DNA from 2 places in the Pantoea dispersa genome. Region 1 is predicted to be linked to the other one. Evidence: predicted binding sites of a transcription regulator. Region 1 holds the regulator's gene; the other holds the start of a gene.
The links. Region 1 encodes PurR, which represses purine synthesis genes. Its sites were predicted from a motif close to CANGCAAACGTTTGCNTG; they were not measured.
Positions count from the first base shown of each region.

Region 2: serA (phosphoglycerate dehydrogenase) is a predicted target of PurR. The motif match lies at 4,019-4,036, and genes of this name have one in related genera.

Region 1 is NZ_CP082346.1:2,233,662-2,245,995, forward strand. Features, by position in the region: gene nemA (alkene reductase) at 1-321, shown strand, start outside; gene gloA (lactoylglutathione lyase) at 423-830, shown strand; gene rnt (ribonuclease T) at 939-1,607, shown strand; gene K7H94_RS10320 (Grx4 family monothiol glutaredoxin) at 1,661-1,993, opposite strand; gene K7H94_RS10325 (C40 family peptidase) at 2,360-3,151, shown strand; gene cydH (cytochrome bd-I oxidase subunit CydH) at 3,208-3,297, opposite strand; gene purR (HTH-type transcriptional repressor PurR) at 3,571-4,596, shown strand; gene punR (DNA-binding transcriptional activator PunR) at 4,593-5,504, opposite strand; gene punC (purine nucleoside transporter PunC) at 5,614-6,816, shown strand; gene cfa (cyclopropane fatty acyl phospholipid synthase) at 7,127-8,275, shown strand; gene K7H94_RS10355 (riboflavin synthase subunit alpha) at 8,324-8,977, opposite strand; gene K7H94_RS10360 (MATE family efflux transporter) at 9,176-10,549, shown strand; tRNA gene K7H94_RS10365 (tRNA-Val) at 10,703-10,779, shown strand; tRNA gene K7H94_RS10370 (tRNA-Val) at 10,783-10,859, shown strand; tRNA gene K7H94_RS10375 (tRNA-Val) at 10,872-10,948, shown strand; gene pykF (pyruvate kinase PykF) at 11,293-12,334, shown strand, end outside.
Region 2 is NZ_CP082346.1:826,727-839,060, reverse strand. Features, by position in the region: gene pepP (Xaa-Pro aminopeptidase) at 1-639, opposite strand, end outside; gene K7H94_RS03865 (YecA/YgfB family protein) at 690-1,271, opposite strand; gene zapA (cell division protein ZapA) at 1,442-1,771, shown strand; RNA gene ssrS (6S RNA) at 1,811-1,994, shown strand; gene K7H94_RS03850 (5-formyltetrahydrofolate cyclo-ligase) at 2,065-2,670, shown strand; gene serA (phosphoglycerate dehydrogenase) at 2,701-3,939, opposite strand; gene rpiA (ribose-5-phosphate isomerase RpiA) at 4,219-4,878, opposite strand; gene K7H94_RS03835 (LysR family transcriptional regulator ArgP) at 5,061-5,966, shown strand; gene K7H94_RS03830 (oxidative stress defense protein) at 6,082-6,813, opposite strand; gene K7H94_RS03825 (MFS transporter) at 7,033-8,340, shown strand; gene K7H94_RS03820 (IclR family transcriptional regulator) at 8,327-9,025, opposite strand; gene K7H94_RS03815 (FAD-dependent oxidoreductase) at 9,087-11,363, shown strand; gene argO (arginine exporter ArgO) at 11,342-11,965, opposite strand; gene mscS (small-conductance mechanosensitive channel MscS) at 12,095-12,334, opposite strand, start outside.

The DNA of each region.
Region 1 (12,334 bases):
GAACTGGGCAAGCGCGGCCTCGCCTACCTGCACCTGTCTGAGCCAGACTGGGCGGGCGGTAAGCCTTACACCGATGAGTTCCGCCAGAAAGTGCGTGCCGCCTTCCCGGGCGTGATTATCGGTGCCGGTGCCTACACCGTGGAAAAAGCGGACGATCTGATTGCGCGTGGCCTGATTGACGCGGTGGCCTTTGGCCGTGACTTCATCGCCAACCCGGACCTGGTAGCGCGCCTGCAGCAGGATGCACCGCTTAACTCGCAGCGTCCGGAGAGCTTCTACGGCGGCGGCGCGGAAGGTTACACCGACTACCCGACACTGTAAGTCAAACGCGGCCGCAGCGGATGTGCGGTCGCGTGCTTTCTTCAGGGCATTCCCTCGCTATACTAAGCGGGTTCCCTGATGACTTTTAAAAAGAGGATGTTATGCGTTTACTTCACACTATGTTACGCGTTGGCGATCTGCAGCGCTCCATCGATTTTTACACCCGCGTGCTGGGCATGCGCGTGCTGCGTCAGAGCGAAAACACCGAATACAAATACACCCTGGCTTTCGTGGGTTACACCGAAGAGAGCGAAGGTGCGGTCATTGAGCTGACCTACAACTGGGGCGTGGATAAATACGACCTCGGCAATGCCTACGGCCACATCGCGCTGGGCGTGGATGATGTCGCGGCGACCTGCGACCGCATCCGTCAGGCGGGCGGTAACGTCACGCGTGAAGCCGGCCCGGTCAAAGGCGGCAGCACCATCATCGCTTTCGTGGAAGATCCGGACGGCTACAAAATCGAGCTGATCGAAAACAAACACGCCGGTCACGGCCTCGGCAACTAATGCCGTTAGTCAGCCTGCTAATTTGCGGGCTGACTTCCCTCTCCTGCTGCACCCTGCGCCGATTTTTGCCATAATGCGCGCTGCCCCATTTCCTGCAATGAGATCCTGATGTCTGAATCGAACGCCTTAAACGCTCTCCATCAACGCTTCCGTGGTTTTTATCCTGTGGTGATTGACGTTGAAACCGCCGGTTTTAATGCGCAAACCGATGCGCTGCTGGAAATCGCCGCCACCACGTTAAAAATGGATGAGGATGGCTGGCTGCACCGCGATGAAACCCTGCATTTCCACGTGGAGCCGTTCGAAGGGGCGATTCTCAATCCCGAAGCGCTGGCGTTTACCGGCATCGACCCCAGCAATCCGCTGCGCGGCGCGGTGAGTGAATATGAGGCGCTGCACGCCATTTTCAAAATGGTGCGCAAAGGTACCAAAGACAGTGGCTGTAACCGGGCGATTATCGTGGCGCACAATGCCACCTTTGATCATAATTTTCTGATGGCGGCAGCAGAGCGCACCGGCATGAAGCGTAACCCGTTCCACCCGTTCGCCACCTTTGACACCGCCGCGCTGAGCGGGCTGGTGCTGGGACAAACGGTGCTGGCGAAGGCCTGTAAAGCGGCGGGAATAGATTTTGACAGCACTCAGGCGCACTCGGCACTGTACGATACCGAACAGACCGCCACGCTGTTTTGCGAACTGGTGAATCGCTGGAAACGCCTCGGCGGCTGGCCGCTGGCGGTGAGTGAAGAGCCGGCCGAAGACGATGCCTCAGCCTGAGGCCCGTCAGACCGCAGCCAAAAAAAAGGCCGACACTGCTGTCGGCCTTTTTCTTATTCTGCTTCTTTGTGCTTCTCAGCGGTCTCTTTGATCAGCGGTTGCAGTTCGCCGCGCTGGAACATCTCAACGATGATGTCACAGCCGCCGACCAGCTCGCCATCCACCCACAGCTGCGGGAAAGTTGGCCAGTTGGCGTATTTAGGTAACTCAGCGCGGATATCCGGATTTTGCAGAATGTCTACGTACGCAAAGCGCTCCCCACAGGCAGACAGCGCCTGTACCGCCTGCGCAGAGAAACCGCAGCTTGGCAGTTTCGGCGAACCTTTCATGTACAGCAGGATCGGGTTTTCTGCGATCTGGCGCTGAATTTTTTCAACAGTACTCATTTTTGCCTTCCTTAATCCTTCACTTCGTGTTTGTTTATTGTAGCGACTTCGCCCCGCGACTGAAAACGGGATTTTGCCTTAGCCGGCGCATATCGCCATGTTTGTTAAGTTCGCGCGCCACGAATAACATTTTCATATCATCAATAAGCATTAATCAATTAATAATTAGCAATAATTCCGCTGGGTTAAACAGCTGAAATCGCTCATTTTTGCCCCACTTTCAGTACCGTGACAGATTAATGGAAAAAGACCTTACCTTTTGCAAAAAAAGTGGATTAGAATTGCCCCGGTGCTGATCGTCGATCAGATTTTTCTAACTTTACCGCGGTCTGGCTTCCTGCCGACGGCTTAACCTGTAACCGGACTATGCGTTTACTGATTACGCTTTTCATACTGGCTTTTGCCCAACTGTTCTTTAATGTGGCGGCGGCTTCTCCGCATGCGCCGGTTAATGCCAGTTTGCAGAAAGCGGAGAAAAAGAACGCGCGTGAAGATGAGCGTCGCAAACGACGCCCGGTGAAAACCACCAGCAAAAAGTCACGCCTGACGTCGGTACAGAAGTTCAGGCTGAAAAAACAGCAGAAAAGCGAAACGGTACTTCAGCACACCACCCAGCGCAAATCCTCACTTAAGCTCAGTGCGAAAAAATATGGTCATCAGCGGCTGGCGAAAAAATCGCGTGACGTTGCCGTTGATGATGAAGTGCAGCAGCTGAGCGGCATTAAAATGAGCAAAGCCCACCGCCTGCGCTATCAAAAAGCACGTGAAACCGCGATGACGAAACTGATGGGCCAGCTGGGTAAACCGTATCAGTGGGGAGGCACCTCACCGCACACCGGTTTCGACTGCAGTGGTTTAGTGTGGTACGCCTACAAAGATCTGGTGAAGTTTAAATTTCCCCGTACCGCTAATGAGATGTATCACCTGCGCGACGCCGCGCCGATCAAGCGCGAGATGCTGGAGAAAGGCGATCTGGTGTTCTTCCGCATCAACAACCGCGGCACCGCCGACCATGTCGGGGTTTATCTGGGCAATGGTAAATTCATTCAGTCTCCGCGCACCGGGAAGGATATCCAGATTAGCGCGCTGGGCGAGGATTACTGGCAGAAGCATTACGTTGGCGCACGCCGTATGATGACGCCGAAAACCGTGCGCTAATCTCAGTGTTGCGCAACAAAAAAGCCGGTGGCTGTTCAGCAGCACCGGCTTTTTTATTAATGCAGAATGGCGGTAAAGCTAAAGGCAATAATCATCAGCAGAGCAGCGGCGGTGGTGGTCAATGCCAGTTTTAAATCGGTACTCATCACAACTCCTTAGTCACACAGTTTGCATGGTTAAATAATTTTCGCACAGTGATGGGCAAAAATCTCGTGTTATCCGCCCCGGCTTGCTAGAATCGCCGCCTTTCGTTGCGCAACAGATTTAGCGCATGCTGCATTGACAGCCTGCTGAAGGATGTTTCCCTGCCCGATTAAGCAGATTAGCCCTGATATTCAGGGCGCAAAACCATTAGCAGACGCAAACGTTTAACAATATACTTATCAGTAAGTTGCGATAAGCCCAGGAGTACCATTTTCATGGCAACCATTAAAGATGTGGCGAAACGCGCCGGGGTCTCAACCACCACGGTTTCGCATGTCATCAACAAAACGCGTTTCGTCGCGGAAGAGACGCGTAACGCCGTATGGGAAGCGATTAAAGCGCTGCACTATTCACCGAGCGCGGTGGCCCGCAGCCTAAAGGTGAATCACACCAAGACGCTGGGCCTGCTGGCGACCTCCAGCGAAGCGCCCTACTTCGCCGAAATTATTGAAGCCGTGGAGAATCACTGCTTTGAGCGTGGTTACACGCTGATTCTCGGCAACGCGCATAACGATCTGCAAAAACAGCGTGCCTATTTGTCAATGATGGCGCAAAAGCGCGTCGATGGCCTGCTGGTCATGTGCTCCGAATATCCCGACGATCTGCTGCAGATGCTGGAAGAGAACCGCAATATCCCGATGGTGGTCATGGACTGGGGCGAATCGCGCGGAGACTTTACCGATACCGTGCAGGACAATGCGTTCCACGGCGGTTACCTCGCCGGGCGATACCTGATTGAGCGCGGCCATCGCGATATCGGTGCTATCCCTGGCCAGATGGAGCGCAACACCGGTGGCGGTCGTCATGCGGGTTTTCTGCAGGCGATGCAGGAAGCGGGCATCAGCGTCCGTCCCGAGTGGATTGTGCAGGGTGACTTCGAACCGGAGTCAGGTTATCAGGCAATGCAGCAGATCCTGAACCAGAAACAGCGCCCGACGGCGGTATTCTGCGGCGGCGATATCATGGCGATGGGCGCGATTTGCGCGGCCGACGAGATGGGACTGCGCGTGCCGCAGGATATTTCGGTAATTGGCTATGACAATGTGCGCAACGCGCGCTACTTCACCCCGGCGCTGACAACCGTGCACCAGCCGAAAGCCCAGCTGGGGGAAAAGGCACTGGAGATGCTGCTGGACCGCATCACCAGCAAACGCGAAGAACCGCAGACCATTGAAGTGCAGCCCACGCTGATTGAGCGCCGCTCCGTGGCCGATGGCCCGTTCCGCGATTACCGCCGTTAAGCCGCCTTCTCGCTGAGCCACTCGTGGTTCAGCGTCTCCGCATCGCCCAGATATTCCAGCAACCACGCCAGCGCCGGTGACGCGCGCTGCTCAGACCAGCTGACGCAACACGGGCTGTCCGGAAACGGCTGCGGCAACGCCAGCTCCACCAGCGCGCCGCTGTCCAGCAGCGGGCGCGCCAGGTGGCCCGGCACCATGCCCACGCACAATCCGGCCTGCAGGCAATCCAGCCCGGTTTCCCACTCCGGCACCACCAGCCGCCGCTGGTTATCCAGCGTCCACGTCATGCGGCGCGGCAGCGCGCGCGACGTATCTTCCAGCACCAGCGACGGCCAGGCGCGCAGGGTTTCGTCGTCCAGCTGCGGACTGTGAGCCAGCGCATGCTGCGGACTCACCACGCAGCGCCAGTTGAGCGCGCCCATATCCTGAAAGGCGAAGCGGCCGCCGACCGGAATAGCCTGGGTGGCACCAATCGCCACATCGACACGACCATCAGCCAGTGCGTCCCACACGCCGTTAAATACTTCGTAGCTGATGATCAGCTCCATATCGGGGAAATGACGGTAAAAATCCTTTACCAGCTGGCGGGTGCGCTGCGGTTTGACGATGCAATCTACCGCGATACTGAGCTGACCGCGCCAGCCGTTGGCCAGCTGCTGACACTGACGGCGCGTGGCCAGCATTTTTTTGATAACAGAACGCCCTTCACGCACAAAATGCTCGCCTGCTGCCGTCAGCACCACTTCGCGATGCTGCCGCTCAAACAGCGGTACCGCCAGCCAGCCTTCCAGCTGGCGCACGGTATAGCTGATGGCAGAGGGCACGCGGTGCAACTCCTGCGCCGCCGCGCTAAAACTGCCGGTGCGCGCTACCGCGTCCACCACCTCAAGTGCATATTCCGACCACATAGTTTTCCCATCAAAAATTTTAACAGCACCCTGCAAATATTAGCGTTTCACAAAGCCCGCTGCACCCTTTTACACTCCCCGCCGTTCAACCTGCCGAATGAGAAAAACCATGCTGTCATCCAAAGGATTTCTGCCTTACCTTGCCGTGCTGAGCATGCTCGGCTTTCTGGCCACCGATATGTATTTACCCGCCTTCGGCGCCATGCAGCGCGACTTTGCTTCCGCACCGGGCACCATCAGCGCCAGCCTGAGCCTGTTTCTGGGCGGCTTTGCCTGTGCGCAGGTGCTGTGGGGCGTGCTGTCGGACCGCTTCGGCCGCAAGCCGATTTTACTGGCTGGCCTGAGCGTGTTTGCGCTGAGCTGTCTCGCCATGCTGTGGGTGACTAACGTCTGGCTGATGCTGGCGCTGCGCTTTGTGCAGGCGGTAGGCGTGTGCGCCGCAGCGGTGAGCTGGCAGGCGCTGGTGGTTGATCGCTATCCGCAGGCCAAAGCCAACAAAGTGTTTGCCACGATTATGCCGCTGGTGGCGCTGTCGCCGGCGCTGGCACCGCTGCTCGGTGCCTGGCTGATGGCCCATTTTCACTGGCGCGCCATCTTCCTCGCGCTCACGCTGGTGACGCTGGTGCTGCTGTTCGGCACGCTGAAGCTGACCAGCGCGCCGCGTGCGCGCCACGACAGCGCGCCACAGCCGGGCTGGCTGACGCTGCTGGCGACGCGTGTTTACAGCGGTAACGTACTGATTTATGCCGCCTGCTCCGCCAGTTTCTTCGCCTGGCTGACCGGCTCGCCGTTTATCCTCGCCGCCGCGGGTCTGAGCCCGGCGGACATTGGCCTGAGCTATATTCCGCAGACCATCGCCTTCCTGCTGGGCGGATTTGGCTGTCGCGCACTGCTGAATCGCTTTCAGGGTGCGCAGCTGCTGCCGTGGTTGCTGATGATTTACAGCCTGAGCATTCTGGGCCTGTTTGCGGTGGCGCTGATGACTACGCCGCCGCTGGTGGCTCTGCTGCTGCCGTTCTGCGGCATGGCGCTGGCCAATGGCGCGATTTACCCGATTGTGGTGTCCACCGCCCTCGCCCCGTTCCCGCAGGCCACCGGCAAAGCGGCCGGCCTGCAGAATCTGCTGCAGCTGGGCTTATGCTTCCTCGCCAGCCTTATTGTATCCGCCGGTCTGCAGCAGGCGCTGTTACATACCACGCTGGTCATGGTGGCGACAGTGATCCTCGCGTGGGCCGGTTTCCTGTGGCAGCGCAGCGCCAGCGCACAAAGTGATATTGCTCACGCTTCCCGTCCCTGCGAAGATAATTGCTAAGGCAACGATTATCGTTAGCAAACTAACGATAAGCCATTGAATACTGACCTGCGTGAGCATATACTCAGTAGGTCAGCATTTCTGCAACAAATCAATAACATAATGAGCGTATTTTTTAGCGACACTGTCGCTGGGATGGCGTCTGCACGATATTCACCTCCGGAGTTGTGGCAGACATTTCTATTCAGATTCATACCTCTGTAATACGTCGGCTATCTGGCGCACGGATTTTCCGTGAGTTCTCTCACAGGCCTGAGGAATTTGACTATTCTTTTTCTCAGGTTCAAATCGGAAAGGTGATGGAGAAGCTATGAGTTCATCGTGTATAGAAGAAGTGAGCCTTGAAGAAAACCAATGGTTTCGTATCGCCCATGAATTACTGGAGCGGGCGGACATTCACATCAACGGCACACGCCCCTGGGATATTCAGGTCAGACATGCGGATTTTTTCAAACGGGTCCTGCAGGAGGGATCGCTGGGCCTCGGTGAAAGCTACATGGACGGCTGGTGGGAGTGTGAACGTCTGGATATGTTCTTCCACCGCGTGCTGAAACATCATCTGGATAAGCAGTTACCGCACCATTTTAAAGATACGCTGCGCATTGCCGCGGCGCGCCTCACCAATCTGCAGTCAAAGAAACGCGCCTGGATTGTTGGTAAAGAGCACTACGATCTTGGCAACGACCTGTTTTCACTGATGCTCGATCCGTTTATGCAGTACTCCTGCGGCTACTGGAAAAGCGCGGAAACGCTGGAGCAGGCACAGCAGGACAAGCTGGATATGATCTGCCGCAAGCTGCAGCTTGAGCCGGGCATGACGCTGCTGGATATCGGCTGCGGCTGGGGCGGACTGGCGGAATTCGCCGCGCGTCATTACGGGGTGAAAGTGCATGGCGTGACTATCTCTGCCGAGCAGCAGAAAATGGCGCAGCAGCGCTGTGCCGGTCTGGATGTGACCATTCTGCTGCAGGATTACCGTGATTTGAACCAGCAGTTTGACCGCATCGTGTCGGTGGGCATGTTCGAACACGTCGGGCCGAAAAACTATGCCACCTACTTCGATGTGGTTGATCGTAACCTGAAACCGGAAGGCCTGTTTTTGCTGCACACCATTGGGGCGATCAGAACCGACATGAACGTCGACCCGTGGATCGATAAATACATTTTCCCGAACGGCTGTTTACCGTCGGTACGGCAGATCGCCGATGCCAGCGAATCTCACTTCATCATGGAAGACTGGCACAACTTTGGCGCGGATTATGACACCACGCTAATGGCCTGGTACGAGCGATTTCAGGCGGCATGGCCGCAGCTGGCGGAGAAGTATGGCGAGCGTTTCAAACGGATGTTCAGCTATTACCTCAACGCCTGCGCCGGTGCGTTTCGCGCGCGCGATATTCAGCTGTGGCAGGTAGTTTTCAGCCGCGGCGCTGAAGGCGGTTTGCGCGTGGCGCGTTGATTTCCGTGCAATGCTAAAAGGCGCTTACCGCGCCTTTTTTATTCGCGATTACTCCGCGTCCGGCAGCGTTTGTGCCACCAGCGCGGCCGCGGCATCACGCTGCGCCAGCACACGTTCGACGGTGTCGACAATCGCCTGGGTATGCGGATCGATTTCGATATTGACCCGGTGCCCCAGCTTCTTCGCGCCCAGCGTGGTGCGCTCCAGCGTTTCCGGGATCAGGTGCACGCAGAACTTACTTTTGGTGACATCACCAACCGTCAGGCTGATACCATCGATGCCGACGAATCCTTTATGCAGAATATATTTGATCTGCTCAGCGTCCTGTAATTTAAACCACACTTCGCGGTTATTCTCTGACTGGATAATTTTACAGATTTCGGCGGTGGTCATAATATGGCCGGACATCAGGTGTCCGCCAATTTCATCGCTGAATTTCGCGGCGCGCTCAATATTCACGATGTCACCAACCTGTAATTCACCAAGGTTGGTGATGCGCAGCGTCTCTTTGATAAGATCGAAGCTGACGCGATCGCCGTCAATGGCGGTCACCGTCAGGCAGCACCCGTTGTGCGCTACCGAGGCGCCCAGCGCCAGGCCGGGCAGCAGCTCAGCAGGCAAGCGCACGTTGTGGGTGCGGAACAACTCTTTTTCTTCAATGGCGACAATTTCTGCCGTGCCCTGCACAATTCCGGTAAACATAATTTCAGCCTCTGCGAAGTTTGTGGCAGTTTATCACAGCTTGCGCCGCAAGGTTTAATTTGCCGGCGCGCAAACTTTACACAAATGGCGCAACCAATTGCGATCAATGTTTGGCGGAAGTGCGGGCTACCGCTACACTAGGTCGCGCATTCTTTGGGGATTCCGCCCCGCTCTCTTCTTAAATAACGCAGGTGATACGTGCAGAAGTATTTAACAGAAGCGCGTCAATTGCTGGCCCTCGCGATCCCGGTCATCCTTGCTCAGGTGGCACAGACCGCGATGGGATTTGTGGATACCATAATGGCCGGTGCGGTGAGCGCCACGGATATGGCCGCCGTTGCTGTCGGCACCTCTATCTGGCTTCCCGCCATTTTGTTTGGTCATGGTCTGCTGCTGGCATTGACGCCAACCGTTGCGCAACTCAACGGATCCGGGCGACGCGAACGCATCGCAGAACAGGTGCGCCAGGGTTACTGGCTGGCGGCGGGCGTGGCGCTGCTGATTATGGTGGTGCTGTGGAACGCCGGCTACCTGATTCACACCATGCATGACATTGATCCTCAGCTGGCGGCCAAAGCAGAAGGTTATCTGCACGCGCTGCTGTGGGGCGCACCGGGCTACCTGTTTTTCCAGGTGGCACGTAATCAGTGTGAAGGGCTGTCGAAGACTAAGCCGGCGATGCTGCTGGGTTTCCTCGGCCTGCTGACCAACATTCCGCTGAACTATGTGTTTATTTACGGCCATTTCGGTATGCCTGCGCTGGGCGGCGTGGGCTGTGGCGTCGCCACCGCGTCGGTTTACTGGGTGATGTATCTGGTGATGCGCTTCTGGCTGAAGCGCATGCCGGCCATGCGCGATATTCGCATGCATAACCGCTGGTCGCCACCGTCGCGCGCCATCCTGACGCGCCTGTTCACGCTGGGATTACCGGTCGCGCTGGCGCTGTTTTTCGAGGTCACGCTGTTTGCCGTGGTGGCGCTGCTGGTGTCGCCGCTCGGCATTGTGAAAGTTGCTGGTCATCAGATCGCGCTCAACTTCAGCTCGCTGATGTTTGTGCTGCCGCTGTCGCTCGGCGTCGCCACCACCATTCGTGTCGGCTACCGTCTGGGCCAGGGCTCGGCCGAACAGGCCCGCATCGCCGCGTGGACCGGTCAGTGCGTGGGTATCACCATGGCGGCGATCACCGCGCTGTTTACCGTGACCTTCCGCCACGATATTGCCGCGCTCTATACCGCGAATCCGGAAGTGATTACCCTGGCGGCGCAGCTGATGCTGCTGGCGGCCATCTACCAGTTCTCGGATTCGATTCAGGTGATCGGCAGCGGTATCCTGCGCGGCTATAAGGATACGCGCTCGATCTTCTTTATTACCCTGATCGCCTACTGGGTGCTGGGGCTGCCGGTGGGTTACGTGCTGGCGCTGACCGACTGGGTGGTGGCACCGCTGGGGCCGGCCGGTTTCTGGTGCGGATTTATCGTCGGTCTGACATCGGCGGCGGTGATGATGATCTGGCGCATCCGCCGTCTGCAGCGTTTACCGGCGCAGGTGATTCTGGCGCGCGCCGCGCGCTAAGTGGCTGAGCGGGCGTTTATTTGGCCCGTAATGGCGAAAAAAACGACGCATAGCACAGTTGCTGGTCAGTCGTCAGGAAAAATCACTTTTCCGCTTGCCAGCATCACGGCCTGCCGTTAATATTCGTCCCCGCTGTCGCCCTGACAGCGTGTTGCGCTCTTAGCTCAGTTGGTTAGAGCACCACCTTGACATGGTGGGGGTCGATGGTTCGAGTCCATTAGAGCGCACCAAGTGCGTCCGTAGCTCAGTTGGTTAGAGCACCACCTTGACATGGTGGGGGTCGGTGGTTCGAGTCCACTCGGACGCACCAGATTTCTGAAATGCGCTCTTAGCTCAGTTGGTTAGAGCACCACCTTGACATGGTGGGGGTCGATGGTTCGAGTCCATTAGAGCGCACCACTTTTGCTGTTATCTCCCTTGCGCAACTCGCCTTTCCTTGATCTGAGTCGGTTTTCTCCCTCTGCTTTTATATTGGTTTTCGCATACTTAGCGACTATACTATGCCGCGTTGTTCCACCTGAAAGGTTTCAGCGCTAACGTGCCTATGCCAGCCACTTACATCATTTGCGCAACGCCGTCGCTACGGTCTCTCCGCCCGGCGCATAACTTCTCTGCACGCTTAGCCGTCGTCACCTATTCTTACTTCTGTGTCAAACGTACCAACACCAAACAGATTTTTACTTCGGTGCCAGGCGCATCGAACCCCGACCTTTATCATCCATCACAACTTACAGAAATCTGACATGAAAAAGACCAAGATCGTTTGTACTATCGGTCCGAAAACCGAATCCGAAGAGATGCTGACTCAACTGCTGGAAGCGGGCATGAACGTCATGCGCCTGAACTTCTCTCACGGGGATTATGCCGAACATGGTCAGCGCATCACCAATATGCGTGCCGTCATGGAAAAAACCGGTCGCCAGGCCGCGATTCTGCTGGACACCAAAGGCCCGGAAATCCGTACCATGAAACTGGACGGTGGCAACGATGTGTCCCTGAAAGCTGGCCAGACCTTCATCTTCACCACCGATCAGTCAGTGATTGGTAACAGCGAGCGCGTTGCCGTTACTTACGCCGGTTTCACCGAAGACCTGAAAATTGGTAACACCGTGCTGGTCGACGATGGTCTGATCGGCATGGAAGTCACCGAAGTCACGGAAAACACCGTGGTGTGTAAAGTGCTGAACAATGGCGACCTTGGCGAAAACAAAGGCGTCAACCTGCCGGGCGTGTCCATTCAGCTGCCGGCGCTGGCGGAAAAAGACAAACGCGATCTGATCTTCGGCTGCGAGCAAGGCGTGGATTTCGTTGCGGCTTCCTTCATCCGTAAACGTTCTGACGTGCTGGAAATCCGTGAGCACCTGAAAGCCCACGGCGGTGAGCACATTCAGATCATCTCCAAGATCGAAAACCAGGAAGGCCTGAACAACTTCGACGAGATCCTGGAAGCCTCTGACGGCATCATGGTCGCGCGTGGTGACCTCGGTGTGGAAATCCCGGTTGAAGAAGTGATCTTCGCGCAGAAGATGATGATCAAGAAGTGTAATAAAGCGCGCAAAGTGGTAATCACCGCGACGCAGATGCTGGATTCCATGATCAAGAACCCGCGCCCTACCCGTGCTGAAGCCGGCGACGTGGCCAACGCCATCCTCGACGGTACCGACGCGGTGATGCTGTCCGGTGAGAGCGCCAAGGGTAAATACCCGCTGGAGTCGGTCACCATCATGGCGACCATCTGCGAGCGTACCGATCGCGTGATGAAATCGCGCATCGATTCCCTGCAGG
Region 2 (12,334 bases), 1.4 Mb from region 1:
TTCGCCCTCCAGCTGATATTCAAACATGCCGGGACGGCACGCCTGCATCGCGCGGGTATGTGCCAGCGCGCTGATTTTTCCTGCGCGGCGCAGAATGGCGATCTCGTCTTCGCTTTTAAACAGGCGCATCTCATGCACCCAGGGACGCCAGTCGGTCAGCGTCGCCGGCGCGCTGAGGTTTTGCCGGAAACCGCGGCGCAGTTTCTCCAGCGCGCTGAACACCAGCGTATCCGCTTCCGCGTATTCACCCTGTGCGTGATAGACCACATCAAGTCCGTTGAGCAGCTGGTGCAGCTGCTCGTCAATCGCATCCCACGGCAGCGCGCGGTCAACGCCCAGCTTCGCCGGTGCGGCTTCCTGACCAAGCCGACGCCCGAACCAGATCTCGGCCGTCAGGTCGCGTACGCGGTTAAACAGCACGCTGTGGTTATGATTGTCATCGCTCTTGATTAATACCAGCAGCGCCTGCGGCTCGTTGAAGCCGGTGAAGTACCAGAAATCGCTGTTCTGGCGAAAGGGATATTCGGTGTCGTTGCTGCGCGTCACTTCAGGTGCAGCAAAAATCAAAGCCGCGCTGCCGGGCGCCATGCGGGCGATCAGCGCCTGACGACGTTGCCGGAAGGATTCCAGTGTAATCATATTTGCACTCCCTGTAGAAAACGGGCAGCGACCTGCCCACGATGACGCGCTTAGTGTAGCGTAGGTTTTTGCACTTCCGGTGCGGTCGGCGTGCGTGGCCGGGTGAAGGTGTCATGGCACAGCAGCGCGGCAACGCGCACGTACTCAATCACCTCTTCCAGCGACTGTTCGAGCTCTTCCTGATCTTCATCTTCATCGTAGCCAAGTTGCGCAATGGTGCGCAGATCGTCAATCGCTTCGCCGGTCTCACCGGTCACTTTGTCCAGCTTCGGCTGCGTCACGCCCAGGCCCAGCAGGAAGTGATTGACCCAGCCGGCCAGCGCGTCAGCACGATCGAACACCGTGATGTCCTCCTCATCCGGCAGCATCAGCTGGAACAGGAAACCCTCTTCATCCAGCGTGTTGGCCAGGTTTTCATGCAGCGCCTGCAGCGGCTGCGACAGGCTTTGCGAGAACGCCATGCCCTCGTTAGTCAGGTCGTGCACCAGGGTTTTCCAGCTGCTGTCCTGATTGCCGCCGCACAGAATGCCACACAGCAATCCGTGCATCTCGGCGGGCGTCATGCCTACGCCCTGCTGGGAAAGTGCCGCGGCCAGCGCGTTGTAAGTGGGTGTTGCGTTCTGTAAAGACATAAGCTTTGGTCGTCGTTGGCAGAATAAGTTCGTGTTATGCTACCACCAGGTGCCTCAGGGTTTCCAGAAAAGGGGTTGTAACTTATCACGCGGGTCTATATAGTTGCGCACCTCCCAACCCATTGACAGGTAAGGGAGATGCGAACGAAGTAATCAGTCAGGATGGTGGCATGTCTGCACAACCGGTAGATATTCAGATTTTTGGTCGTTCATTGAGAGTGAATTGTCCGCCTGAACAGCAAGATGCGCTGAATCTGGCCGCAGAGGATCTCAATCAACGGTTGCAAGATTTAAAAGTTCGCACTAGAGTCACAAATACAGAGCAGCTGGTGTTCATCGCCGCGTTAAACATTTGCCACGAGCTGGCACAAGAGAAAGGTAAAACGCGCGATTACGCAGCCAATATGGAACAACGCATCCGTATGCTGCAGCAGACCATTGAGCAGGCATTAGTTGAGCAAGGTCGCATAACTGAACGTCAGGGCCCTAAATTCGAATAACACTTCATGGTACTCGTGTTAGAGTAACGGTGAAGTCAATTTTCTCTGAGATGTTTGCAAGCGGGCCAGTCCCCTGAGCCGATATTTCATACCAACAGAGTGTGACGCTCTGTAACCTGTGAGCATGCTCGGTCCGTCCGAGAAGCCTGATGGTTACGACGGCATACTCACCTTGAACCAAGGGTTCAAGGGTTACAGCCTGCGGCGGCATCTCGGAGATCTCCTCTTAGTTCCACCCTGTTATTCCCGGTGTGATAATGTGGCTATCAACAGCCTTATCAGCCGGGGACATCATGCCAGCACTCTCTCTTCTCGACCGACAGGATATTCGTCAGCATGTGCGCCATCTGCGCCGCAATCTTACGCCTGAGCAACAGGTTGAGGCCGCCGATCTGCTGGCTGAACATGCCATCAATTTTGCCCCGCTGGCCAGCGCACAACGCATCGCGCTGTTTCTCTCCGTCGATGGAGAAATCAATACCCGACCGCTGATTGCCAAACTGTGGCAGCAAAAGAAGCAGGTCTTTCTGCCGGTGCTGCACCCGTTTGCGCCCGGTCACCTCCTTTTTTTGCGTTACACGCCAGAAACCCCGCTGCGACCTAACAAGCTGCGCATCCCTGAGCCGCCGCTGGATATTACGCAGCTGGCGACACTCGATCAGCTGGATGTGATGCTGGTACCGCTGGTGGCGTTTGACGCGCAGGGACAACGCTTAGGCATGGGCGGGGGTTTTTACGATCGCACGCTACAGCACTGGCAACAGCATGGCTTTTTACCGCTGGGTATTGCGCACGACTGCCAGCGCGTGGATGCGCTGCCGGTGGCGGCCTGGGATGTGCCATTGCCGGCGATTCTCACGCCGTCAAAGCTTTGGCAGTGGGAAACGCTGGCGGGATAAAGACAGGGCGCCCAGCGGCGCCCTGCACTGTCAGTACAGCAGACGGGCGCGAATAGTGCCCGGAATCGCCTTCATCAGCTGCAGCGCTTTCTCCGCTACATCTTCTTCGGCATCAATATCGATAACCACATAACCCATCACTGGCGAGGTTTGCAGATACTGAGCGGCAATGTTGATGCCCTGCTCGGCAAAGATCTGGTTGATGGCGGTCAGCACGCCCGGACGGTTTTCATGGATGTGCAGCAGGCGGCTGGCGCTGGCGGCGTGCATCGGCAGCGAGACTTCCGGGAAGTTTACTGCGGAGAGCGTCGAGCCGTTATCAGAGTACTTGGCCAGCTTGCCAGACACTTCCAGACCGATGTTCTCCTGCGCTTCCTGCGTTGATCCGCCGATGTGCGGCGTCAGGATCACGTTGTCGAATTCGCACAGCGGCGAGTTAAACGGATCGCTGTTGGTTGCAGGTTCAACCGGGAAGACGTCGATGGCGGCACCGGCGAGGTGCTTGCTGGCCAGCGCATTACACAGCGCCGGGATGTCAATCACGGTGCCGCGCGCGGCGTTGATCAACAGCGCGCCGGGCTTCATCAGTGCCAGCTCTTCGCTGCCAATCATGTTCTGAGTAGATGGCGTTTCCGGCACGTGCAGGCTGACCACATCACTCATGTTCAGCAGGTCAGAGAGATGGCGCACCTGGGTGGCATTGCCCAGCGGCAGCTTGTTTTCGATATCGTAGAAAAATACGTGCATGCCGAGGCTTTCCGCCAGCACGCCGAGCTGCATCCCGATATGGCCGTAGCCAATGATACCCAGCTTCTTACCACGCGCTTCGTACGAGCCGGTAGCGATTTTATTCCAGATGCCGCGGTGGGCTTTGGCGTTGGCTTCCGGAATGCCGCGCAGCATCAGCAGCATTTCGCCGATTACCAGTTCCGCGACCGAACGGGTATTGGAGAACGGGGCGTTGAACACCGGCACGCCGCGTTTCGCTGCCGCGCTGAGATCAACCTGGTTAGTACCAATACAGAAGCAGCCCACCGCCACCAGCTTTTCAGCCGCCGCGAAGATCTCTTCAGTCAGTTGGGTACGGGAACGGATACCAATGAAGTGGGCATCGCGGATGGAGGACTTCAGCGTCTCAGCATCCAGTGCGCCTTTGTGGAACTCGATGTTGGTGTAACCTGCGGCGCGCAGATTATCCAGCGCACTCTGGTGAACGCCTTCCACCAGCAGGAACTTAATCTTGTCTTTTTCCAGTGATACCTTTGCCATTTCCCGACCCTATTCAGAATTCAACGAGGACTACCATAAGGTAGCCTTCTGTCAAAATATCAAAATTTTCCGGCGCGGCAATACAAACGATTGCCTGCACGCCAGCACGCGCCCACGTGCAGACAACACAAATCCACACAAAATCGTGAGATGACGAGAGCGCAAAGTACGAACCTGCTGTTGATGAATCATTTGTGACATAAGTCACCAAATTTCACTGCAGCAAGAAAAGATGTTTTGCGAATGGAAATAACCGGCGCTGGCAGCGCGCCGGTGAGATCAATTGGTGATGGTTTTCACACCGTCCGGCGTGCCAATCAGCGCAATATCCGCTCCGCGTGCAGCAAACAGCCCCACGGTGACGACGCCCGGCAGCGCATTGATGGTTTTTTCCAGCGCAATCGGGTCAAGAATGCGCAGATTATGTACGTCGAGAATAATGTTGCCGTTATCCGTAACCACATGCTGACGATACTCTGGCAGGCCGCCCAGCTTCACCAGCTCCCGCGCCACATAAGCGCGCGCCATCGGAATCACCTCCACCGGAAGCGGGAAGTTGCCCAGCACATCGACCTGCTTGGACGCATCCGCGATGCAGATAAATTTCTGCGCCACCGCCGCAACAATTTTCTCGCGCGTCAGCGCCGCGCCACCGCCCTTGATCATCTGCATCTGTGGATTGATCTCATCAGCCCCGTCGACATACACCGACAGCGCATCCACGTTGTTGAGATCGAACACCGGAATGCCCAGCGATTTGAGCTTTTCGGTGGAGGCTTCCGAACTGGAAACCGCGCCCTCGATCTGATTCCTGATGGTACCAAGCGCGTCAATAAAGTGCGCCGCCGTTGAACCGGTGCCTACGCCAACAATGGTGCCTGGCTGCACGTACTGCAGCGCTGCCCAACCTACCGCTTTTTTCAGTTCATCCTGGGTCATGGTATGTTTAAAACCTGTGCGACATCGAAGTGCGCGTAGTATAAAACAAGGCGCTGTCAAAAAGCGCGGCTGAACGACGTTGGATGTAAGCCTTTGGAAGCCAGCCCGCAAAAACGCGTCGGCCGCACAGCTTCGCCGTTTTATGGCATAGTAGTTTCCACCCTGAACGAGAGAGAACAACAATGAAACGCCCGGATTATCGAACGCTTCAGGCGCTGGATGCTGTGATTCGCGAACGCGGCTTTGAGCGTGCCGCCCAGAAGCTGTGCATCACGCAGTCTGCGGTGTCGCAGCGCATTAAACAGCTGGAAAATTTATTTGGTCAGCCACTGCTGGTGCGTACCGTGCCGCCGCGCCCGACCGAGCAGGGACAAAAATTGCTGGCGCTGCTGCATCAGGTGGAGCTGCTGGAAGAGGAGTGGCTGGGCGATGATAACGGTGGCACCACGCCGCTGCTGCTGTCGCTGGCGGTGAACGCCGACAGTCTTGCTACCTGGCTGCTGCCGGCGCTGAAAGATGTACTGGCCGACTCGCCGGTGCGCCTGAATCTGCAGGTGGAAGATGAAACCCGCACGCAGGAGCGTTTACGGCGCGGTGAAGTGGTCGGCGCGGTGAGTATCCAGCCGCAGCCGTTGCCAAGTTGCCTGGTGGATCAGCTGGGTGCGCTGGACTATCTGTTCTGCGCCTCGCCGGAGTTTGCCGCGCGCTATTTCCCCAATGGCGTGACGCGCTCGGCGCTGCTGAAAGCCCCGGCGGTGGCGTTTGATCACCTCGACGACATGCATCAGGCCTTTTTGCAGCAGAACTTTGATTTATCGCCGGGCAGCGTGCCGTGCCACATCGTGAACTCATCAGAGGCTTTTGTGCAGCTGGCTCGTCAGGGATCGGTGTGCTGTATGATTCCGCACCTGCAGATTGAGCGCGAGCTGGCGCAGGGAGAGCTGGTCGATTTGACGCCGGGTCTGTATCAGCGCCGGATGCTGTACTGGCACCGTTTCGCGCCGGAAAGCCGCCTGATGCGCAGCGTGACCGATGCACTGATTGCCCACGGCCACCGCGTATTGCGCCAGGATGAAGTTGCGGCTTAGCGCCGTTCAGATTAGCGCACAACAGTCGTAGCGGCGCGATTCATCGCGCGTTTTAACAGCGGTTCTGCTGCTGGAAAGCGCGATGAATCGCGCCGCTACAATTTTACAGGCTAACTTACTGCGCCGTATTCGGTTTGATTTCGAATACCACATCCACCTGATCGTCAAAATGGATGCTCTGCTGCTCGTAGGTCTGCTGCGCGGTGGTGTCCGCTGCGGCACCGGCCGCTTTGTACATGCGCGCCATCGGCATCGGCTGGTAGTTAGCCACGTGATAGCGAATGCTGTACACCGAGCCCAGCTTAGCATTGAAGCCTTCCGCCAGGGCGCTCGCTTGCTGTGTGGCATTGGCAATCGCCGCTTTACGCGCCTGATCTTTGTAGCTGTCCGCGTTAGCCACGCCCAGCTCAACAGAACGAATCTCATTCAGGCCCGACTTCAGCGCGCCGTCCAGCAGCTCATTCAGCTTATCCAGCTGGCGCAGCGTGACTTCCACCTGACGCACCGCACGGTAGCCTTTCAGCACCGACTTGCCCTCTTTGGTGTAGTCATACTCCGGCTGGGTGCTGAGATTAGCCGCATCAATATCTTTCTTCTCGATGCCGTTCTTTTGCAGGAAATCAAAATATTGCGCCACGCGGTCGTCAGCCTGTTTTTTTGCATCCGCCGCGTCTTTCGACGAAACATTCACCACGATGGAGAGCGTCGCCATATCCGGACGGGCATCCACGCTGGCCTGTCCTGATGTCACCACGTGCGGTCCGTTCGGCACTTCTCCCGCATGGACCAGACCGGACAGTGCGCCCGTGCTCATTACGGCGGCCAGCGCCAGTGCTTTCAGTTTCACGAAAGTCCTCCTTGAAGGGTTCAATTTGCAGGTCGCCACTATGGCGAAACCCAAAACACATTACTATGCGTGATGGTCTGAGTTTGAAATTAGCAAAAAGTTCGGCTTTGCTCAGGTTTAACGTATCCGCGATCGCAAATTTATCGCTACAGATTCGCTGAAAAGCGCCGCCTGCGTTTCTATTAAAGAAACACTTCTGCCCCTCGGGAGAGTTGTATTATGACAGAACAGCCACTTAGCCAAAGCGCGGTCAGCGTGCGAGCCGGACGCACACGCTTTATGATGCTGGCCCTGGTGTTTATCAACATCATCATTAACTACATGGATCGCACCAACCTGTCGGTGGCCGCCACGCAGATGGCCGGTGAACTGCGCTTCACGCCGCTGGAGATGGGGCTGATCTTCTCGGCGTTCGGCTGGATCTATGCGGCGCTGCAAATTCCCGGCGGATTCCTGATCGATCGTCTCGGCGCGCGGCTGGTATACGGCGCGGGTCTGTTTGCCTGGTCGCTGATCACCGCACTGCACGCTTTTGCCAGCAGCTTTGGCGCGCTGTTCGGTCTGCGCCTCGGCGTCGGCGCCTTCGAGGCGCCGGTGATGCCCGCTAACAATCGGGTGATTTCCAGCTGGTTCCCCGAGCAGGAGCGCGCCAGTGCAATTGGCATCTACTCGTCCGCACAGTTTGTTGGCCTCGCCTGTATGACGCCGCTGCTGTTTCATGTGCAGGCTGCGTTTGGCTGGCGCGGGCTGTTTCTGATTACCGGCGTTGCGGGCATGATTTGGGCGCTGGTGTGGTATCTGCTGTATCGCGAGCCGCACCAGCATAAAGGCGTATCAGAGGCTGAACTTAACTATCTGCGTGACAACGGCGCACTGCTGGAAAATCTCCAGGGCAGCCAGCCGCCGCGTGCACGCTGGGCCGATCTGGCGCAGATGTTTCGCAGCCGCAAGCTGGTCGGCATCTATATTGGCCAGTTCACCATCTCCGCCACCTTCTGGTTTTTCCTCACCTGGTTTCCCACCTATCTGGTGGAGTATCGCCACATGGACTTTATCAAGAGCGGCTATGTGGCGTCGCTGCCCTACTTCGCGGCGTTTTGTGGCGTACTGCTGGCTGGCTTTGCCTCAGACCGCATGATCCGGCGCGGCGTGTCAGCCAGCGTGGCGCGCAAGCTGCCGGTGATCCTCGGCTTGTTCCTCACGCTGTTCATTCTGGGTGCTAACTACACCGAAGATTCGCGGCTGATCATCCTGTTTATGTCGCTGGCGTTTTTTGGTAATGGCCTGGCGACAATCACCTGGGTGTTTGTTACCGCGCTGGCGCCGCGCCATCTGATCGGTCTGGCCGGCGGCGTGTTTAACTTTACCGGCGCGCTGTCATCGATCGTGGTGCCGATCGCCATCGGCGCCCTGATTGACGGCAGCAACTTCGCGCCGGCGCTGGCCTTTATCGCCGTGCTGGCCGCTATTGGCATCTGCAGTTATCTGTTTGTGGTAGGAAAAATTGACCATGTCAGCGCGCGCTGATGAGCCGTTTCGCCAGCGCGTGCAGCTGTTGCAGACGCTGCGCCAGCTGGGCTTCATCGGCCTGCCAGATTTTGGCGAAGGCCAGCGCCGCGCGGTTATTATTGATCGGCTGCGCCATACTGATTTCGCCGTCCTCGCGATGCCACACCAGATAATCGCTGGTACGTTTGCGCGCCAGCAGCGGCGCAATCTGCGCCCACTGTTCGTCACTGAAGCGTGGCCGCAGCACCTCGTCACTCTCCGCCGCCAGCAGCGCGACGCCAATCACCGACTGCCACGCTGGCAGCATGCGGAATCCGGCCAGCGCCTGGCTGGTACTGGTGCGCTCGCCGGGCTCCGAGTGCCAGATGTAGATGACCTGATCCTCCCACAGTACACCAAGCGCCACCACGATATCGCGCGGCGCGTGCGCCTCCAGCTGCGGCAGTGCCGAAGCAAACAGCGACGATCCACGAATGGCCTGCGCCGCCAGCGCATGAATGCCCGGGCCCGGCAGATAGCGCCGGTGTTCATCCTGAATCGTCAGGCCGATGGACGCCATGGTCATCAGCAGACGGTTTACCCGCGTGCTGTTCATCCCCATCTGGCGCGCCAGTTCACGGCCGCCGACCGCTTTGTCACTGGATACCAGATATTGCAGGCAGCGAATTCCGTCAATCAGGCTCTGGTTGGGTTGCGAAGACATAAATCACCTTGTGACGGTAAAAATTCAATCTTAGCAGCCTTCAGGCGGGAGTAACCTTATGATGCAAACTTTCTCTTCTCAGGCCACGCGTGCCTTTCCGTTGCAGTCGTTACACGCCGATGTGCTGGTCGCCGGTGGCGGTCTGGCGGGCGTGTGCGCCGCGCTGGCTGCGGCACGCGCGGGCCAGCAGGTGGTGCTGATTCAGGATCGCCCGGTCCTCGGCGGCAACGCCTCCAGCGAAGTGCGGCTGTGGGCCAACGGCGCGACGTCGCATATGGGTAATAACAACCGCTGGGCGCGTGAAGGCGGCATTATGGGCGAAATCATGGAGGAGAACCTGTGGCGCAACAAAGAGGGCAACCCGGTGCTGTTCGACATGGTGCTGCTGGACATCGTGCAGGCGCAGTCGCGCCTGACGCTGCTGCTCAACACCGTGGTCAGCGACATCGAAAAATCCGCGCAGCGCCTGCAGGCGGTTCAGGCTTTCAACGCCATCAATCAGACCCGCTATCGCGTGACGGCCGACCAGTTTATTGATGCCAGCGGCGACGGCGTGCTCGGCTATCTGGCCGGGGCAGCGCACCGTGTGGGCGCGGAATCACCGCAGGAGTTTGGCGAAAAAATGGCGCCGGGCGAGCAGTTTGGTCACAAACTCGGCCACTCGATTTATTTTTATACCAAACGCAGCGCGCAGCCGGTGCGTTTTGTACCGCCCTCCTTTGCGCTGAAAGAGATCACCGCTATTCCGCGCTATAAACGCCTGAGCTCCGAACTCAACGGCTGCGATCTGTGGTGGCTTGAGTGGGGCGGCCGGCTGGATACCGTGCATGAAAGCGAAACCATCAAGTGGGAGCTGTGGAAGATTGTCTGGGGCGTGTGGGATTACATCAAAAACTCCGGCGAGTTTGCCGATGCCGACACGCTGACCATTGAATGGGTTGGGCTGATTCCCGGCAAGCGCGAGAGCCGACGCTTTCTCGGCGATACTCTGCTGTGTCAGCAGGATATCATCGCGCAGCGCGACCACTACGATGCGGTGGCCTACGGCGGCTGGTCGATTGACCTGCATCCGGCCGACGGCGTGTACAGCGCTCACGACGGCTGCCGCCAGTTCCACAGCAAAGGCACTTACACCATTCCGTTTCGGGCGCTGTACAGCCAGTCGCTGGATAATCTGCTGCTGACCGGCCGGCTTATCTCTGCCACGCACGTTGCCTTTGGCAGCGCGCGCGTGATGTGCACCTGTGGCGTGCTGGGCGAAGTGGTGGGCCGCGCGGCGGCGCTGTGTCAGCAGCATAACCAGACACCGCGTCAGCTGGCGCAGCCGGAGCATATTGGTCAGCTGCAGCAACAGCTGCTGCGCCACGGTGCGTTCATTCCGCGTCAGCAGCTGGCGCATCCGGCCGGTGCCGCTCAGGTAAGCGTCAGCAGCACCTTCGCGCTGCACGCCCTGCCCGCGGATGGCGGCTGGCACGCCCTCACCTCACGCTGCGCCCTGCTGCTGCCGCTTAAAGCCGGAGAACGCCTGCCGGCGCTGACGGTGCGGCTGCGGGCGTCATCCACGCAGACGCTGCAGGTTTCACTGCTGACCAGCGACAATCCGGCCAACACCTGCGGCGATCGGCTGCTGGCCACACACAGCCTGCAGATTGACGCTGAAGAGGCGTATTCGCTGCCGTTTGACTACCGTGCGGAGTGCGATCGCTACCTGTTTATCGCCTTTGAAGAAAATCCGGCGGTTGAAGTGGCGCTCACCCGCCAGCGCCTGCCGGGCATCATGATGGTATTCAACAGCCTCAATCCGCGCGTCGCGAAACGCACCCGGCAGATAAACGACGGCGATTACGGCGTGGATGAGTTTGATTTCTGGCTACCGCGCCGCGCGCCCAATCAGATCCTGATCGCGTTTAGTCTGGCGACGCCGCTGCGGCTGTGGCACTGCGACTATTTGCTCAACGGTAAACTGCGGCCGGAAAGCCACACCAACGGCTGGCTGCCGGCGGCGGACGATCGCCAGCCGTGGGTGTGCTGGCAGTGGCCGGACGCGCAGCGCGCCAGCCAGATTACGTTGCTGTTCGATAATGATTTCGATCATGCGATGGAAACGGTGCAGATGGGCCATGCGCAGGCGGTGACGCCGCACTGCACTACCCACTATCGCCTGTGGCTGGATAACACGCTGCTGGCCGAGGTCAGCGATAATCATCACTCGCTGTGCCATCATGCGCTGCCCCCGGATACCACGTTCCGCCAGATTCGGCTGGAGCTGCTGGCCAGCGCAGGCGCCCTGCCCGCGCTTTACGGCCTGCATGTGCATCACCAGCCGGCGATGCCCTGACGCGCCAGCTGCAGGGCGATAAACCACATTACGCCGCCCACCAGCAGATTAATGATGCGCTGCGCGCGCACGGTGCGCAGGCGCGGCGACAGCCAGGCGGCCAGCAGCGCCAGACCGAAAAACCACAGCAGCGAGGCGCTGGCGGTGCCGAAAGCGAACCAGCGGCGCGCCTCCGCCGACGGCAGCTGACTGCCGAGGCTGCCGAGCACCACGAAGGTGTCGAGATAGACATGCGGATTGAGCCAGGTCACCGCCAGCATAGTGGCGACAATGCGCCAGCGCCCCTGCTTCAGCGCCGCCTCTGACGCCAGCGTGACATCGCCCTGCCAGGCACTGCGCAGCGCGCCCCAGCCGTACCACAGCAGAAACGCCACGCCAGCCCAGGTGATCAGCATCAGCAGAACCGGTGACTGCTGCAACAGCGCGCTGCCGCCAAATATTCCACCGCAGATCAGCGCAATATCGCTCAGTGTGCACAACGATGCGGTCATCAAATGGTAGTGGCGCTTAATGCCCTGGTTCAATACGAAGGCGTTCTGCGGGCCTAACGGCAGGATCAGCGCAGCACCAAGGGCAAGCCCTTGTAAGTAAACAGATAACACAGAAGAGTTCCTGAAAAAGTGGTGTTGCTGTGCAGTATAGTGAGGCGCGGATATTAGCGGAAACGGAAAGAATTAATCGGTCATTAGCGGAACTGATAAAACAAGGGCACCCGCCGGTGCCCTGATAACTTACTCGCTGCGCGCAGGCTGCTGCGCCTCGCTCTGCACCTGATGCAGGTGCACGTCCATCTGCGGATAAGGAATACCGATACCGTGCGCATCCAGGGTGCGCTTAAAGTTCTTCATCAGATCCCAGTAGACGTTTTGCAGATCACCGCTTTTGCTCCAGCAGCGCACCACAAAGTTCAGCGACGAAGCCGCCAGTTCGTTCAGGCCAATCTGGATACCCAGATCTTTCAGCACGCGCTC